DNA from 4 places in the Paenibacillus nicotianae genome. Region 3 is predicted to be linked to each of the others. Evidence: riboswitches for the same ligand, from Rfam matches in the RefSeq annotation. Region 3 holds a riboswitch; each other region holds the start of a gene.
The links. A riboswitch is a leader RNA that binds a small molecule or an ion and turns the genes downstream of it on or off. The one in region 3 is predicted to bind thiamine pyrophosphate.

Region 1 (4,823 bases), 2.1 Mb from region 3:
AATACGCTTGTCCTGTTAAAGCACCGACCCCTTTTTCGCGAAATTGAAAAAGAGTGATTCCGCCTGCAATGGCAGATGTTAATACTTCTTCTGGTGGTCGGGTACAATTCACACTCCCCATAACCAGATACAGACGTAAATACTGGCGGATATGCAGAATATCAGGCTTGGTGATCATAGACTTTTCTCCTTTGTTGATAAGCAAAATGATTGGTAGGCCCATGACCGGAGCCGATACCGAGTCCATCTTCAATTGCTGCTTGAATAAATTGCTTGGCGGTATGTACAGCTTCGTGAATAGATTGTCCTTTGGCAAGTTCTGCTGTTAATGCCGCTGAAAAGGTGCATCCTGTTCCATGCGTATGAGGTGTATCGATCCGCTCACTTTCCAAATAATCAAATCGCTGCCCATCGTACAACAGATCAATAACGGTAGAAGTGGAAGTATCATGTCCTCCTTTGATCACTACATACGTTGCTCCCATCTCTATCAATTGTCTGGCGGCTTGTTCGCGTTGCTGTAGATTGGTAATCGCTAGACCTGTCAGTAACTCGGCTTCTGGCAAATTAGGCGTGATGATCTCAGCCAGTGGAATCAGATCAGTGATCAATGCCTGCAATGCTTCTTGTTGTAACAGTACCGATCCTCCTTTAGCGACCATCACCGGATCAATCACCAGATGTTGCCACTGATACTGTTTTACTTTTTCAGCAACATGACGAATAATATCAGCACTAAATAACATGCCTGTTTTGACCGCGCGAGGTTGTAGGTCTGTTCCGATCGAATCCAATTGCTGTACAATCCCTTCAATCTCTACAGGATAGACACCTTGTACACCTGTAGTATTCTGCGCGGTAATAGCTGTGATAACAGACATGCCATAGACCCCGAGTTCTTGAAATGTTTTGAGATCAGCTTGAATCCCTGCCCCTCCACCACTATCTGAACCTGCAATCGTCAATGCTTGATACACGCTCATTTTGTCTCACTCCTTTATAGTGTAAATATATTCAGCAGTATGCTCTAAGATAAAGTGATTAGGGCTCGTGTAGCTACGATCTCGGGAGTGACGAGAGACAATTGATTGATAAATTGTACTTGAAAACTGCCTGTGCCTTGCCCTGCTGTCTGTTCATAGGCGATCTCTGCGGCGATACCGTAAAATGCCAAAGCTTCTGCTACAGCTTGCAGGCGCTCTTGAGCTTGTGTTGGATCGGCTACTGCGATAAATGCACCGACCACTGCACTTAATAAACAGCCTCCGCCTGTGACTTGCGTTAGTATCTTGTGACTATTGGCGATAATATACGTACTCTGTCCATCTGTGACGACGTCTTTTTCGCCGGTGATCGCTACAATGCACTTTAATTGTGTGGCAGCCTGCTCTGCGATCTGTATCAAATTGCCTTCACCGGTTCCTGCATCTACACCTTTGATCTCCCAGGGTTGACCAATGACATGAGCCACTTCGGCGATATTGCCACGTAACACATCTACTTGAACATGTTCGATAATCTGCAAAGCCGACTGTGTACGATATGACGTTGCTCCAGCACCTACCGGATCAAATACAACAGACACGCCTGCTTGATTCGCTGAACGCCCTGCACGTTGAATAGATTCGACAGTGTAAGGATCGAGCGTACCCATATTGAGTACGACCGCGTTCGCCATCGCTGCAACATCGGCTACTTCTTCATGCGCATATGCCATAAAAGGAGAAGCTCCCAAAGCCAGCAAGCCGTTTGCTGTAAAATTAGTGACAACCATATTGGTAATATTGTGAATCAGTGGATGTTGCGCTTGTACTTTGGCTAGAAAAGTCATCGATATTGCCTCCTATAACGTAATAAAGACCCATCCATCTCCAGAAGAGACAAATGGGTCAAACATTCATTCAGGTATACTAACAACATGAGTGAAAATTCAGCCTCCACTTCCCTCCGCTGGTATGATCCAGATCAGGTTCCAAGGGTCCGAAAATCTATTTTCGTCTCAGCCAACAGGCTCCCCTAGTGAAATCAGTAACTATTCGATTATTCTTTCTTACCATACCACTGGTGAATGATCTGGTAAAGCATAAGAAATTGGTTAATATCTTACTATATAGGCGCTTGGAAATATAAGCGCTTAGATCATCCAGTGTTGCCAATCGGTCTGAGCGACGTTGCGTTCGGTGAGCCATTGACGGGTTTTGTCCAATAGTTCGCGGCGATGTGATCCGTTGGAATATGTGTGATCGGCTTGAAAAATGATTTCTTTATCACAACGTCCTTCCGAACGTGTCCAGAATACTTTTTGATACAAAAAGGCATAATCTACCGGAATCACATCGTCTCCTGTACCATGAATTACAAGCACATCGCCACCAAATTGCTTGGCTTCTTGAAACGGTTGGAAATTGCCCAGCGAATCAAAGTATACAGGTGTAAAGGAATACCCTAAATGATCTGCTTGCCCTTCGATAACAGCTTGATCGTATTTGTCACGACCGGTTAATTTGATAATATCGTTAAATGGATGCCCTACCGCTGACCAAAGGATTAAGCTTTTGACCCGATGATCACGTACAGAAGTAAGAATAGCTACAGCGCCACCCAGACTATGACCGATCAATGTGACGCGTGTCGGATCAATATCACTGCAAGTCATCGCATAATCAAGTACAGTACGAGTCTGAGCGACCATAGATTCTAATCCTTCTTTGCCATAGTCGCCGCCGCTTTCACCGCAACCTGCATAATCAAAGCGAACCACCATATAACCGTCAGCCGCCAATTCACGTGCTGTACTAACAAATAAGCGATCCACTCCGATACGGCTGCCAACAAAACCATGGCAGATTACAATCAGCGGTGTACGGCTTTTGCCTCGTCCTGCTAATTGTGGTTCCTGTTCAGGATAATGAATACTAGCTGTCAGATCCAAGTCGTGATGTCGAATGACGATATTGCGTTCCATGATGATTCCTCCTCTTAAATAAACAATTCCGATCAGTTTAATGTGTTTTAATCTTGCAACCATATTATCATTAACGTTAGATCATTGTCAACGCAAGGAAAGTATGGCAAAATAGTAGCTTCGAACAACGAGAATGGAGGAATGAATCATGAGTTCAATACGCCAAATGGTTAAAGATATTAATGTAGTACGAGATCAGCTAAAACCAGAAAATTTGGATTATTATGATGATGTTATTGTACATGTACGGGATGCACGAATTGATCGTGAAGCAGGCGAAGAATTACTTTTAGAAATGGGTCATCATTTATTAGAAGCCCAGAAAAAAGGCAAAACTGCCAAACAATTATTCGGTAAAGAATCGATAGAATACGGCAATGTATTAATTCGTAATCTACCCGAAAAACGGCAGTTGAGCAAGCCTATGTATTATTTGATGATTCCGTGGGTAGCGCTAACATGGGTATTTCTGATTCAAGCATTAATGGGGTTATTCAGAATCAGTATTAGCGATTCAGGAATTGTGGGGCAGATCAATGTAGCGACTCTGATTATTGTAGCTGTGGGTTCGATTGCTTTAGTCGAAATGCTTACACGCTTCACCGATCAGCCTGTTGAACAAAGCGATACGACCAAGCCGGGTATGCAAATTAATGCGCGTGCTATCTTAACGTATCTGGTTATTTTGGTACTGATTTTCGGTGTAGGAATCTTTTTACGTGAAGTGATGCCTGTGATTACGATTGCTCCCTGGGTAAGCTTAGTGCTATTCGTTATCGGTGTCGTAGGACAGAAATTTATTTTTATGCGCAAATAAGATAGATGCAAGATGATAGATTTCTTTTTATTTTGCTAAACATATCCTTTATCGCTTACAATAAATACGATTTGTGAATACAGATAGCTTATAAACGAATCATATTCATATCATACGAATAGGTATAGTTATAGTTGAAGGAGGTTTATACTTTGCCACCTCGCACCGGTCTTACTCTTCAGTCTATTTTGCAAGCAGCTACAGCGTTAGCAGATGAACATGGATTGAACGAAGTTACACTTACGATATTAGCTCAAAAGCTAGGAGTTCGTTCGCCTTCTCTGTATAATCATGTGAACGGATTACCGGGATTACGACGCGAAATGGCTTTGGCAGGGTTACATCAGCTCAAAGATACATTGATGCGCGCTGCGGTAGGACGCTCAGAAGACAAAGCAATACGTGAAATGTCACGTGCATACCTTGAATTTGCTCGTGCTCATCCCGGATTATATGAAGCGACGTTGTATACATCAGATATAGATGATACAGAGATCAATGAGATCAAAAATCAAACGCTAGAATTATTTATACAAGTGTTAACTGGCTTTGATTTGAGCGATGAAGCGTTGATTCATGCAATACGCGGATTACGCAGTGTTCTGCATGGCTTTAGTTCACTAGAACGCATCGGCGGATTCGGTCTGAATGTAGATATCGATCAAAGTTTTGAATTGATTATTAATACTTTTTTGCAAGGTCTTCATACAGTACCATCGAATCATAACTAAGTACATGCACCACTTTTACAGCGATAAGTACCCTTTAGGTATCTTATTTTGCCTGTAAAGTGGTGTATTTTTATGCTTTTTTTAATGGAATCATCGTTAGATTTGTATAGACGCTGATATTTTATTCCATAATTGATCTATATTTTTTCAAAATAATGAATATAGTTATTGATTAAACTAATACTATTAGTTTATAGTGTAATTAAGAGGTGATTGATATGAAAATAATTAGCAAAAATAACTTGCATCAACTTATTTTTTTACCAGGTATATTTCCGGTGAATTGTTATATGATCGAAGAAGAATCCAG
Region 2 (4,823 bases), on a different contig from region 3:
CACTATATGTAGCAGCAATTTTAACTCCCGAAAAGATCGAAGGTAAGCTAAAAGGTAATTCTAATTTCCAAAAAATCTGGTGTTTAGAAGCACCGATCATTTGCATATAATTAAGCATCGTGCGATCGGTTGTCGCTAGTCCGCTAAGCGCCGCAATCGTAACCGGGAAAAAACACACCAGAATAATAACAATTAATTTAGACAATATTCCAAATCCGAACCAGATCACAAGTAACGGCCCCAGAGCAATCGTAGGGATATTTTGGCTCAAGATCAATAAGGGATATAAGGCTGAACGTAGAAAAGGAATATAATGAAGAACTCCTGCGACCAGTAATCCAAAAGCAACACCGATACTAAAACCGGATAGCGTCAATTGTAAAGTCGCCCATGTATGCAAGCCGAGTCGATCTTTCTCGCTCCATGCTTCATGTGCAATCAATGCAGGGCTGGGAAGAATCCATGTCTCAATATGGAATAGACTGGTCGCAAGTTGCCAGATAATCAGTAATAAAACAACCGCCCCGAGGGGCGGCCATAACCGTTTCCACCATGTATTCATCGTAGACATTAGCGGTACTTCTCGGTTAATCCATCCATACTGATTCCAGATGGACTATGCGCAATTTTGATCTGAGAAATAATACTAGGGCTTCCTTTTTCCACCAACGCTTCGTGCATTTGCCGAACCACTTCCAACAATTCGCTGAGTTCGCCTTCCATCGTGGTCTCCAGTGGATGCACTTCATATTTCACACCGGATGCTTGAATCACTTCTATTGCCCGATCAACATAATCGTAAGAATTCTCACCGGCTTGAGTTTTGGGAATAACCTGAATACTGAGAAGGGTATGTGCCATAGTAGTTATCTCCTTAAATATCGATTTATGATTTGGTTGCTTCAGGTAAATAATCGTTGGTATACGCTTTGGTTGCATCTAACGGTTTATCCAGCAATTTCTGCTTGAACATCCAATCTGCATAACCTGCCCAGACCGATTGTTTTTGCTCGCCCCAGCGTTTGGCATCATCTTGATAACGTGGAGATAACCATTTTTGACTGGCTTTGACCAATGCAGGATCAAGATCAGGTACTGCTTTAAGTAAAATATCTGCTGATTCGTCTGGATGAGCAATCGCATACTGATACCCTTTACTTGTTGCCGCCATAAATGATTTGACCAATGCAGGATCAGTAGTGATCTGCTTCTCATTGGTGACGATAACAGGTGTATAATAATCGAGCTTATCTGAATAATCTTTTACATATAACATATCTAACGGTTGCCCGCGAAGTTCTGCTTCAATTCCTGTCCAACCATAGAATATCCAAGCAAAGTCGATTCCTTTTTGTACGGCTGTAAAATAATCCGCATTACCGATATTCACACTTTTGACTTTGCTGACATCGCCGCCATCTGTATCCATAATCGATTTCATGACAGCTTCTTCAACAGGCGATCCCCATGCACCATAGGATTTGCCTTCCATATCTTTAGGGCTTTTGATTCCGCGATCGGTAGGAGCGGCAAAGCCAGATGTATTATGCTGGATAACTGCTGCAAGAGAGACTAACGGAACACCTTGTACCCGCGCTTGAGTTACACTTTCTTGATAGCTGATTCCAAAAGGTACTTCACCAGAAGCAACCATCGTATCTGCTCCCCCTTGACCAGGAGCGATAATTTCAACATTTAATCCTGCTTCTTTATAGTAGCCCTTAGCTTGAGCAACATATAAGCCGGTATGATTCGTATTGGGTGTCCAGTCTAGGACGACTTTAACATCTTTCAGTCCAGATGTTGATCCTGTTGGATTAGCTGTATTACTTGTGCTTGTTGCTGAACCACATGCAGTGGTGATCCATAATAAGCCTACCATTAACCAGGGTAAGCTTTGACGCCACCTTTTTTGAATTCTCATGAACAGTCATCCTTCTTTCTTCTAGCTCAAATAGTCAATCCTGTAGTACTGGATAAAAGGCATAAAAAAAACGCCCCCATCGGGACGACATAGGTGCAATTATAAGCTAGAGTACAGCATATAACGACTTGTTACTTTCCTACGCTGGCATTATCCAGATCAGGTATAAGGGTCTGTATTTATCACAATACACTCTCAGCCAGTTGCAACTAGCTCCCCTGTACATATGCGGTTTTTTTACATTGTAATTATAGACCAGAGGGTATCAACTGTCCAGTAAAGAGAATCCGGTGTCATCAGCAAAAGAGAGTGCATTTCGGTTCAGTCTCGCTGTCTAAGGGTATTTACATATACGGAAGTTTGTAACTAACAAAAGTTCCATTCAATATTTTTCTATACGTATCGAATCGATATACATAGATACAGATATTGAATACCCATACGTTTATATACAGGAGGAGATTGATCATGAGTAAAACAGCTGAAGAACAAGCCATTTTGACCGCTTTAGAAGGTAATCCATTTTGCGCACTAGGTACAGTAGAAAATGACAAACCTAAAGTACGCTACATGGCACTATATAACGAAGGCTTAAATATTCATCTCGCGACAAACCGTAAAACACATAAAGTCGAAGAGTTAGAAAAAAATCCGAACTGTTATGTATTGTTGGGTTATGAAAAAGGCGGCACTAATCAAGTCGTTGAAATCGAAGGTGTAAGTGCTGTATCTACCGATGACGAATTGAAAAAACGTGTCTGGAAAGAAGAATTTAAAGAATGGTTCTCCGGTCCAGAAGATCCTGATTATGTGATCTTAGATATCAAACCACAAACGATTGAATATACAGATCAAGACGGTAACAAAAAAACGTGGACTGCGTAATCTGATCAAGCTTTAAGTGTTCAGTATTGCAGTCATCACATAAACGACTCGGAATTTGAAATTTGCGAAACAAGAGAATGACTGCAAAATTCAAATTCCGAGTTTTTTCGTCTTTATTTTTCCATAAAAAGGATAAAATAGGTACTTGAGGAACTTGATAAGGTATACTCAAATAAGGTATAAAAAGGTATATAGAAATATTCTATAGGATAATCTGTAAATTGACGATGATGGAAGAAAATGAGAGTTCCATGTATAGCAAGATATAAGGAAATATACTGGAGGTGGTTTCCTTGAACTTAAAACAAATAGAACAACAGATTGAGCAGGAACGCCGCATATTGAACCAGATGGCAGAAGAACATGGTATGCGCGATTATCGTGTGTTAGACCAATCAGAACAATTAGATCGAATTTTAGATATGTATTTTCAATATAAAGATCGAAATACTAATTTTTTAACACCTTAGTCTTAATAAATTATCAATTATGAAAAGAAACATGACATAATCATGTAAATTATAGGATTTTTCGCAAATTAAATCTTATTTTCATAAAAAATAGAACTAATAACCCTTCAAATATATCAGCCGATAGTATACAATTCTATCATGCGTTTCTTTTGGTAGCCTTTTTCCTATATATCTGCCTACTCTAAATCATGATTTTAGATATGATTTTTCTAAAAATCAGCATGTAAAGTGTAGTGTCACTGTTTGGTCATGCTGTTATACATATAAGGCGAAGAGATTATATAGGAAAAGGTGGAGCAAATGCGAATATATTTGGGAGGGGTTTTTTATTTTGAATTTGGGAAACAAAACATTTAAAAAAGCAATTACTGTCATCGCAGCGCTGCAATTGTTTGCAGTGTCGGCAGTTCCTGCTTTTGCAGCCGAAGCCACTTCTTCTGAAGCTACAGTGAAATTGCGTTTGTTGGAGACGACAGATATTCATGTGAACGTGATGAACTATGATTACTATTCAGATGCAGCCACAGATCAATACGGATATGCCAAAACAGCGACATTGATCAAAAATGCGCGTGCCGAAGCAACCAATAGTGTATTGATTGATAATGGTGATCTATTGCAGGGTAATCCGTTAGGTGATTATGTAGCCAAAGTTAATCCTTTAAAAGCAGGCGAAGTGCATCCTGTCTACAAAGCGATGAACCAATTGGGATATGATGCAGGAAATATCGGTAACCATGAATTTAACTATGGTCTGGATTTCTTGGGTAATGCTATCAAAGGCGCTAACTTCCCGTATGTAAATGCAAATATTTATACAGATGATGGTACAGGCAAAGGCGAGAAAAACTACTTTACGCCTTACTTGATTTTGGATAAAGAAGTAACCGATGAAAGTGGAGCCAAACATACTATTAAAGTAGGTGTTATCGGCTTCGTACCTCCACAAGTTATGCAATGGGATAGCGCAAACTTGTCGGGGAAAGTGGTTGCCAAAGATATCGTTGAAACAGCGAACAAATTTATTCCACAAATGAAAGCAGAAGGCGCAGATATTATTATTGCTGTTCCGCATTCTGGTTTTGAAGATATTCCTCAGACAGAATTGATGGAAAATTCCGTATTGTACTTGAGCAAAGTGCCAGGTATCGATGCGATTATGTTCGGACATGCACACAAAGTATTCCCTAGTGCTGATTTCGCTGGTAAAACAGGCGTTGATCTAGAAAAAGGGACAATTAATGGCGTTCCTTCGGTAGAGCCAGGTTTCTGGGGCGATCACCTAGGTATTATTGATCTTGAACTCAAACAACAAGGCGACAAATGGACAGTATCTAATTCTAAAGTAGAAGCTCGTCCAATCTATGATACGGCTACCAAAAAAGCATTAGTCGATGCAGATCAAGGCGTAGTTGATTCTGTATACCATGAACATGAAGAAACATTAGGTTATATCCGCGGGCCTGTAGGTGAATCAACAGCTCGTATTACCAGTTACTTTGCACTGGTAGAAGACGATCCATCGATCCAGATCGTAACCA
Region 3 (4,823 bases):
CTTTCGTATTGATCTCGCATGATACAGATTTTATGAATCAAGTGGTTAATGTCATTTATCATTTGGAATTTGCTAAATTAAATCGCTATACAGCTGATTATAATAAGTTCCTAGAAATGGCTGATATTCAAAAGCATCAACATATTGAAGCATTTGAGAAACAGCAAGATTTTATCAAAAAACAAGAAGAATTTATTCAAAAAAATAAAGCACGTGCATCTACATCAGGTCGTGCAAAAAGTCGTGAAAAGCAATTAAATCGTATTGAACGAATCGACAAACCAGAAGAATTTGCCAAACCAACATTTAATTTCAAAGAAGCTCGTGCCAGTAGCAAAACAGTCTTTGAAGGTAAAGACTTTGAGATTGGGTATACACATGCGTTATTGCCTAAAATGACTATGAATATTGAACGTGGCGAAAAAATTGCGATCGTTGGTTGTAACGGTGTAGGTAAATCAACGTTGCTCAAAACGATTCTTGGTAAACTTCAACCGGTAAGTGGTAAAACATATCTTGGTGATTATTTGCATTCTGCGTATTTTGAGCAGGAAGTACGTCCAGATCAATTGACACCGATTGATGAAGTATGGAATGAATTTTCACATTTAAGTCAAAATGAAGTGCGTGGTCATCTTGCACGTTGCGGTCTGAAAAATGAGCATATTACGCGTCCAATGCGTATGTTAAGTGGTGGAGAACAAGCGAAAGTACGTTTGTGCAAACTATTACTGCGTGAAAGCAACTGGGTATTATTTGATGAACCAACTAATCACTTGGATGTACATGCAAAAAATGAATTAAAACGCGCGTTAAAAGCATATAAAGGCACAGTATTGCTTGTGTCTCACGAACCTGAATTTTATGAAGACTGGGTTACTAAAATTTGGGATGTTGAAGAGTGGTCTGAAGCGAAAGCAAAATAAAAAGTTTTAGTCTTTTGAAGCTGTAATTGCGGATTATAATCATTAATGTTGATACTGTATTTGATAAGATGAATTGATCAAGTATGTATTTGGTTATCTTTCTCAGTGCTTTGTATAAAGTGTTAGAATCATTTGCTTTATTGAATAGTCTTTGCTAAGATGAATAACAAATTGAATAGCTTGAATGCACTAGGGGGGCCGTTTGAGGCTGAGATGAAAGCACATATTGCTTTCGGACCCTTTGTACCTGATCTGGATCATACCAGCGTAGGGAAGTGGTAGCAGAGTTGCGGAAATATTGCATACAAAATAATCTAGACGATCAAGTCGATGAAGTAATCAAGAATAGACAGTAGTAATCATCTACTGACTAGGCTATTACTACAGATTATACAATTTCCGTTCTTTCTAAATAATCTTGTTTGATCGGAAATATCGATCATTATTTTCTAGATCTATACTAGCCACTTCTTGTAATAAAGAAGTGGCTTTTTTGTGTTTTATTCTATCTATTTGTGTAAAGGAGAGATGTTTTTAGCATGGAACTTCATGCGATTAGTACTGGTCAGCAGTCGATGACCGAACTGATAGAGATAGCATCACAGATATCCCCCTGGGTGACTGTTATTCATATTCGGGAAAAAAAGTGGTCTGATCTTCAGATCGTTGATACGATTCAACAACTGATAGACAAAGGTGTTCCGCGATCGCAATTACGGATCAATAGTCGACCACAATTAGCAGTAGATATGAAGCTCGGAGGAGTACATTTAAGCGAAAATATGTCTTACCACTCAGAAAAAAATTCTTATCTAGCTAATGATGATAAAACCCCGTTGGTATGGAAAGTAGGACGATCTGTTCATCACATAGATCAAGCGTTACGAGCAGAGCAAGAAGGAGTAGATTACATTTTTTATGGACATATCTATTCTACTACGTCTAAGCCTGATCTATCTCCGCGAGGATTGATTCAATTGGAACAAATATGCCATGCAGTATCTATACCTGTCATTGCAATTGGTGGTATTCAGCCATCACATTGTCAGGATATTTATCAAACAGGCGCTAAAGGAATTGCAGTAATGTCTGGTATTTTCCAAGCAGATCATCCTAAACATGTCTGTCAGCAATATCATGCAAGTATTCAAAATATGATATCTACCAATCTATAACTACAAAGAAAGAAGTGAATGAGATGATGGGTCATTTATCCAATCTCAATACTAAACATTATGATGTAATCGTTGTAGGGGCAGGAGTGATTGGAGCTGCTCTAGCATATGAACTGGCACAGCAAGGGGTCAAAGTAGCTTTACTTGAAAAAAGCACACCCGCTGCTGGTGCATCAGGCGCCGCCGGTGGCATGTTAGCCGCTCATTCTGAGCATTTCATGAATGCAGAACTGCATCACTTGGCACTCTATAGTCAATCGCTGTATAGCAAGCTTGCTACTGATCTACTTGAGCAAACAGGTATAGATATTGGATTGCGAACAGAGGGATTTTTACTTCCTTTGACTGAAAAAGATTCTAAACTGTTACATGAAGAGCGATTATATGAAGATCAATCACAGGAAAACAGTAATGATCAATCTTCAAATACTCAATATCAAAATGCTCAACATCAACTGGATCATCAAGATTTTTTTCGCGATAACGATATTCTTTCTAATATTGAGACAATTGATCATACCAATACCAATACCAATACCAATACCAATACCAATACCAATACCAATACCAATACCAATACCAAAAAGTGGTGGAGTCCATCTTATCTAGCTCAAGTAGAACCACAACTGTATGCTCCATCAGGTATGATCTACAATCCAGATGAACCGCAATTAATTCCAGCGTTGCTTAATCAAGCGCTTGTACAAGCTGCTATTCAATATGGGGTCGACTTTTATCCAGAAACAGAAGTCTTACGTTTACTGTATCAGCAAAATACCTCTCAGATTAAAGGTGTCGTTAGTAATAAAGGCAATCTATCTGCCGAACAGGTGGTTTTGACAACAGGTATAAGTACTCAACAACTGCTAGCAAAAGAGCAATACACATTACCTTTTATTCCAATCAAAGGCGAATTAATCGAAGTCAGTACTCCTTCAAAATGGCTTGGACATACGATCTATGGAGAAGGGATTTATATTATTCCCAAAAGTGATCATCGACTCTGGATCGGTGCTACCAGTAAACCTAATCGAATCGATACAAATGTAGAGATTTCGGCTATCGCTCAGTTATTATCTCAAGCTGAACAATATTTGCCTGCAATAGGCTCAGCAACTTTTGTAAGGTGTTGGTCAGGTATAAGACCGGGAACACCGGATGAATTGCCTTATTTGGGTCGGATCGAGCCGATTACTGGTTTATGGACAGCTTCAGGTCATTATCGTAATGGTATTTTACTAGCGGCTGGCACAGCAAAATATATGGCACAAGCTTTGATAACCAATCATACAGCGCATATTCCAGACTGTTTTGCTCCGGCAAGGGCTTTGCAAAAATGCAGTGATCTAGCTATACGGAAAGGAGTCACTACATGGAACTGATTATCAACGGTCATCTCAAATATATAGAGCCTGAACACAATACTGTATCCAAATTGCTAGAGTCTTTATCACTAGGTCACAAAACAGTGATTGTAGAGCATAACCAACACATTTTACAAAAAGAAGAGCACCCGCATATTACGCTGGCAGACAAAGACATATTAGAGATTGTACATTTTGTAGGAGGTGGCTGATTTGTTAACGATAGGTACACATACATTTACATCAAGGCTATTACTGGGCACAGGGAAATTTACAGATTTGCAGATTCAGAATCAAGCGGTAGAAGCATCAGGTACCGAAGTGCTAACATTTGCAGTAAGACGATTGAATCTAGATCAAGTGAACGAACCGAATTTTTTAGAAATGCTGGATCTTCAAAAATATAAATTATTGCCTAATACCGCAGGAGCCAAAACAGCCGAAGAAGCGATTCGGATAGCACGTCTGGCAAAAGCTTCTGGATTATGTGATATGATAAAAGTAGAAGTTATCGGAGATGATACGTTGCTTTTACCTGATCCTTTGGAGACAGTCAAAGCTTGTGAAGTCTTGCTAGCAGAAGGATTTATTGTTCTGCCGTATATCTCTGATGATTATATGTTAGCCAAACGTCTACAGCAACTTGGTGTACATGCGATTATGCCTGGAGCTTCACCAATCGGTTCCGGTAAAGGAATACTTAATCCTGCGGCTTTGCAATGGATTATCGATCAAGCAACTGTACCTGTGATTGTAGATGCTGGTATACGCTCACCAAAAGATGCGGCGTATGCGATGGAACTTGGAGCCGATGCTGTACTACTGAATAGTGCTGTCTCTGGCGCAACCGATCCTGTCAAAATGGCAAAAGCAATGAAGCTAGGTGTAGAAGCAGGTCGATTAGGAAGGGAAGCAGGCATGATTCCTGTACGTGAGTATGCTGTGGCGAGCAGTCCAGCAGAAGGGATGATCACGACTTGAACGTGAATAATATCAGTAACCAGCAACAATCAGAACAACATAATCGCTATTCCAGACAAGTGCGATTTACTCCTTTAGGTCAAAAAGGTCAGCAACATCTGGCAGAATCGACTGTTCTTATCGTAGGTGCTGGAGCTTTGGGTTCTAGTTCAGCAGAGACACTCGTTCGTGCAGGGGTAGGCAAAGTGATTATTGCAGATCGGGATTATGTAGAATGGAGTAATCTGCAACGGCAACAGCTTTTTACAGAGCAAGATGCTCAAGATCGTATGCCCAAAGCAATCGCTGCTCAACGTCGTCTACAACAGATTAATTCTGAAGTGATCATTGAAGCTCATATTGCAGACGTAACGGCTGATGAAATGAATGATCTAGCC
Region 4 (4,823 bases), on a different contig from region 3:
AAGCTAAACGCAATCTCTTCATCTACATGAAGCATACAGAACTGGGAATCCGGGTCTTGAAACATCACGCCACATTGAGGAGCTAACTGAATCTCGCCTTCCACTTCGGCTTCTACATGTTCAGGGATAATACCGGACAGCGCAGACAATAGCGTCGATTTGCCACTACCACTTGGCCCAAGTATCAGTACTTTTTCTCCGCGTGCAATCGATAAATGAATGCCATGTAATACATATTCTTCTCGATGATAAAAACGTACCGACAGGTCTTTACACCCTAGAAGCGATTCCATTCGCATTCCCCTTCTTCCGCCGTACTTTCATAATTTCGTATTGATCTAGCACACCTGTTTTGCACAAAGCTTCTACAATTATTTTGGCTAACCATCCACCTAAAATCATTCCGCTGATCACCTGAATCACCAGCGTAGTCATCAATACTTGCAGTGTATAATAGCCGAATCCATTAGCGATCAGGTTATACAACACTCCACCTACTGCCGCTAGAGCGCCTGATAACATTAAAGTCATCAAGTTATAGCGTTTGTAGCCAAATAGAGCGAAAGCGATCTCTGCTCCAATCCCTTGAAATACACCAATCAATAACGCTGATAATCCGAAATGGCTACCGGTTAAAAGTTCTACAGCCGCAGCCGCTACTTCAGCGATCAATGCCGCCCCTGGCTTACGAATAATATAAGCAACGATCGGGCTTGCAATAATCCAGATGCCGAACATAAATCCTGCACCAACCGGGCCGACTAAAGCAGAGATCGGTATCCATAACGTTGACCATCCCAGATAAATAACACCGCAAGCAACCGCCAGAATAACGGTTAATACCACTTCTTTCATTTTCCATGTCATAGAGATCGATGGGGAACTCATACGCGCGCAACCTCCATCGGTACAGGCCAATCTTCCAGTGTGTACGCCATATCCCAGAACATATATTCAAACTGACAACTCAGAAGAAAATGCTCTTTCATACGCGCCCGATGTGCAGGTGTAGTCTGCTCTGCCCATTCATCCAACCGAGCACAGAATTGATGAGTGATTGTATCGGTACGATTACCATAGAAGCTGATCCAATCATAAAAAGGATGGGATGCATCCGGCTTCACTTTTTCCAATAATTTCACACCAATTTCCCAATACGTCCACGGACAAGGCAACAATACCGCCAAAATATCACCCAGATCACCTTCATGAGCAACGGTTAACATATGCCGAATATAATGATGAGACGAAGGAGACAGTGCATATCCTTGTAAATCTTCATACTTCACCCCTGCTACTTCGCAAAAGTTATTATGAGGATGAATTTCGCTATGAAGCACAAATGAAATCTGCTCGTTAAACATCGCCATATCTTCGCGTGTTGGACATTTCGCAATAGCGGTTCCATAGATACGCATAAAAGAATTCAGATACTCGAAATCTTGCTTTACATAATGGATCAACTGCTCACTACGCAGATCACCTTTGGCAATCCCCTGTACAAATGGATGATTAAAAATCGCTTCAAAAATCGGGTCTGCGGCCTGTCTAATTTCCTGTGAAAAACTCATAACTGTATCCTCCTTAGAATAGAAGCATCGATAGCGACGCTGACGCTTGGTTAATAAAGAAGGACCACTACTGGAATATATGGACAAATAGATGCAAAAAAGCCGCTCCGTTATGGAGCGGCAGAATAGGTGTACGTATATGTACAGGTACCCTTGCACAGTCTCCACTTTCCTACGCTAGTATGAACTAGATCAGGTTCCAAGGGTCCGGGATTTTCCCGTCTCAGCCTACACAAAGGCTCCCCTAGTGGTCATTCGATTCATTTGCATCTTACTGTACACACGATTGAACAGACTGTCAACTGCTATTATCGCAGTAATCTTTCCTTTTTTTACAGTTATATGGTTATAAAATAGTGTAAAATATACGTATAACTAAGGAATAGTGAATAGATTTAAATATCTAAATAGAATTGAGTTGATCTTGATGACACGTAAAGTAGTACTGGCAGGTGGCACAGGATTTATCGGGCAGTATGTGGAAAAAAGATTGACAGCATTGGGTATTGAAGTGAAGATCATTTCCAGACAATCTCCACATATCGCATGGGATGATCACCAAGCAATTGTTCAAGCTCTGGATGGAGCAGAAATGGTCATTAATCTAGCAGGTAAATCGGTCAATTGTCGTTATAACGAACAAAATAAACGTGAAATCATGAACTCTCGAATCGAAACCACACAGATTCTTGGAAACGCTATCCTTGCTTGTGAACATCCGCCTGCGCTTTGGATCAATTCCAGTACAGCTACAATTTATCGTCATGCCGAAGATCGCCCGATGACCGAGACGAAAGGCGAGATTGGTAGTGGTTTTTCGGTAGACGTTGCCAAAGCATGGGAAGACGCTTTTTTCTCTTTTAGCCTTCCCCATACCCGTCAAGCTGCACTACGTATCGCTATTGTATTAGGACCGGGTGGCGGTGTGATGACCCCTTTCAAAAATCTGGTTCGCTTTGGATTAGGGGGTCATCAAGGATCAGGTAAGCAGATGTTTAGCTGGATTCATGTCGAAGATTTATTCCAGATTATTTTATTTATTCAAGAGTGGGAATCCCTTGAAGGCGTGTTCAACTGCACGTCTCCGAATCCGGTCACCAATCGAGAACTGATGGCAACCATGCGCAAAGTGATGCATCGTAAAGGTGGTCTGCCTGCGTCTACGTGGATGCTTAATCTCGGAGCTAGAGTGATTCGGACAGAACCGGAATTAGTGCTTAAAAGCCGTTGGGTGATCCCTAATCGTCTGATCAAAGAAGGATTTATGTTCAAATACGGACGCTTGGAACAAGCACTTCAACATATTTTGCATACAAAGTCATAATCAAATACAGAACCGACGAACATTACTTTTAAAATACAGCAAAAAAGGGTATCGTAGAGATAGACTTGAGTCATAACGGAATAGCTGACTCAAAAATTAGAGTTAAAGGTGTGCTTAGACGTGCGAATTAATAAATATATTAGTGAATCTGGAATTACATCCCGCAGGGGTGCCGATAAATGGATCAATGAAGGCATTGTCACGATCAATGGTGTCGTTGCCGAGCTAGGCAGTCAGGTCGAAGAAGGCGATGATGTACGGGTCAAAGGCAAACCGATCAAAGTCGAACAAGAAAATGTGTATATTGTGCTTAACAAGCCGGTAGGCATTACCAGTACAACCGAACGTCATATTCGGGGCAATATCGTAGATTTTGTTAATCATCCCTTGCGTATTTTCCATGTCGGACGATTGGATAAAGATTCAGACGGATTGATTATGCTGACCAATGATGGCGATATCGTCAACGAGATTTTGCGTGCTGAAAACAAGCATGAAAAAGAATATATCGTCACTGTCGATCAACCGATTACGCCTTCTTTTCTCAAACAAATGGCGTCCGGTGTAGAAATTCTAGATACGGTTACACTGCCTTGTCAGGTCGTTCAACAATCGAAATATGTATTCAAAATTATTTTGACTCAAGGATTGAATCGTCAGATTCGTCGTATGTGCTCTGCACTTGGTTATGAAGTACGTGCGCTACGTCGTACTCGCATTATGAATATTCGTCTTGGCAATTTACCAACAGGCAAATGGCGTGATCTTACCACCGATGAACTCAATCGCTTATTCCGCGATCTGGAATATACGCCGAAAAAACGTTGATCACTTATAAAAATAATAGGAGCTACTATGTATAATGATAATCAAACTCAAAGAACAAAATATTTTATAGAACGATTTCTTCAAATGTTAAAATCTAACGGAGAAATTGAATTCAATAGCTTTCCGATATGTGGTCTTTTAGAACTATCTAGACAGTTTGTTTCCATGCCAACAGGGATACGCGAATTATCCGCAGAATATATAAAAAATTCAATCACTCAAATAATAGACTCTAGTATATTGTATAAAACTAAAGCTGAAATTCCTATTAAAGAAGTTAAGAGCCTTTTCATTTCAATGACTTTAATAAAAGAACTTAAAAATACAACATATATCCCTCAACTATACAATAATCTATCAGATCAAAACTGTTATTTGGGTTTTATAAGAACTTTACAACATGTATTAAAAAGAAATACTTCTGTAAAACAAGAAGAATATTCTCTAATAGACGAGCTTATATCTCTAATAATTGAATATTTAGAACAACAAGGAAATACCATTTCAGAATTGTATGCCATATGTAATAACTGGTTTAGACAAGATTTTTTAAGTTGTGAGATAGTTTCTACTAAAATTTTTTCGCACTTAAAAGGTTTAGTAAGGCCTCACCTTCACAAGCATAATTCAACAAAATGCTCTATAATGGTTGAAACTGATATTAGTACGGAGTCTAATATACACAGTTTTATTGAAAAAATAATTACACAATACGAGCTTGAAAATAAAATTAAAAGTAGAAAAAACAGAAAAGCAGCTTCTAAAAAGTGGTTTTATTTTGAATTAATTAAACTAGATGGTTTATACGTAGATAGAGTCTTAAATGATCTTTCTGATAAAATAGTGATGTATAAAGAAATTTCTAAAACTCAATTTAATTTTTTGATAAAAAAAGAAAACAAATTGTATCAAACTAATTCCAAAAGAGCTAATACAACTGTCAAGATAAAGCATTTTGAAAATCTTTGGAAAAATACTAATTTTACAAACGTAAATGATTATATTTATAGCGAAATGCTAAGATTAAACGAATGGATGCAAATTCTTAATCAATCTACTGATAAAAGAACTGCTTTTATGACATTATGGAGTATTATGGA

Region 1: it holds a riboswitch for thiamine pyrophosphate, as region 3 does, so the genes downstream of both, thiM (hydroxyethylthiazole kinase) here and ACFSGI_RS09245 (thiamine phosphate synthase) in region 3, are expected to answer to the same signal.
Region 2: it holds a riboswitch for thiamine pyrophosphate, as region 3 does, so the genes downstream of both, ACFSGI_RS00530 (ABC transporter substrate-binding protein) here and ACFSGI_RS09245 (thiamine phosphate synthase) in region 3, are expected to answer to the same signal.
Region 4: it holds a riboswitch for thiamine pyrophosphate, as region 3 does, so the genes downstream of both, tenA (thiaminase II) here and ACFSGI_RS09245 (thiamine phosphate synthase) in region 3, are expected to answer to the same signal.

The regions. Positions count from the first base shown of each region.
Region 1 covers NZ_JBHUGF010000010.1:3,206,529-3,211,351, forward strand. The annotation lists gene thiE (thiamine phosphate synthase) at 1-178, opposite strand, end outside; gene thiD (bifunctional hydroxymethylpyrimidine kinase/phosphomethylpyrimidine kinase) at 162-983, opposite strand; gene thiM (hydroxyethylthiazole kinase) at 1,028-1,831, opposite strand; TPP riboswitch at 1,926-2,028, opposite strand; gene ACFSGI_RS18250 (alpha/beta hydrolase) at 2,135-2,965, opposite strand; gene ACFSGI_RS18255 (DUF1129 family protein) at 3,114-3,782, shown strand; gene ACFSGI_RS18260 (TetR/AcrR family transcriptional regulator) at 3,935-4,513, shown strand; gene ACFSGI_RS18265 (MBL fold metallo-hydrolase) at 4,732-4,823, shown strand, end outside.
Region 2 covers NZ_JBHUGF010000001.1:113,803-118,625, forward strand. The annotation lists gene ACFSGI_RS00520 (ABC transporter permease) at 1-562, opposite strand, end outside; gene ACFSGI_RS00525 (MTH1187 family thiamine-binding protein) at 571-861, opposite strand; gene ACFSGI_RS00530 (ABC transporter substrate-binding protein) at 887-1,924, opposite strand; TPP riboswitch at 2,043-2,154, opposite strand; gene ACFSGI_RS00535 (pyridoxamine 5'-phosphate oxidase family protein) at 2,393-2,809, shown strand; gene ACFSGI_RS00540 (aspartyl-phosphate phosphatase Spo0E family protein) at 3,103-3,279, shown strand; gene ACFSGI_RS00545 (bifunctional 2',3'-cyclic-nucleotide 2'-phosphodiesterase/3'-nucleotidase) at 3,614-4,823, shown strand, end outside.
Region 3 covers NZ_JBHUGF010000010.1:1,126,566-1,131,388, forward strand. The annotation lists gene ACFSGI_RS23245 (ATP-binding cassette domain-containing protein) at 33-926, shown strand; TPP riboswitch at 1,108-1,217, shown strand; gene ACFSGI_RS09245 (thiamine phosphate synthase) at 1,466-2,101, shown strand; gene ACFSGI_RS09250 (NAD(P)/FAD-dependent oxidoreductase) at 2,125-3,483, shown strand; gene thiS (sulfur carrier protein ThiS) at 3,474-3,677, shown strand; gene ACFSGI_RS09260 (thiazole synthase) at 3,679-4,446, shown strand; gene ACFSGI_RS09265 (MoeB/ThiF family adenylyltransferase) at 4,443-4,823, shown strand, end outside.
Region 4 covers NZ_JBHUGF010000011.1:173,345-178,167, reverse strand. The annotation lists gene ACFSGI_RS19545 (ABC transporter ATP-binding protein) at 1-293, opposite strand, end outside; gene ACFSGI_RS19540 (ECF transporter S component) at 271-867, opposite strand; gene tenA (thiaminase II) at 885-1,571, opposite strand; TPP riboswitch at 1,724-1,827, opposite strand; gene ACFSGI_RS19530 (TIGR01777 family oxidoreductase) at 1,999-2,895, shown strand; gene rluF (23S rRNA pseudouridine(2604) synthase RluF) at 3,016-3,723, shown strand; gene ACFSGI_RS19520 (hypothetical protein) at 3,751-4,823, shown strand, end outside.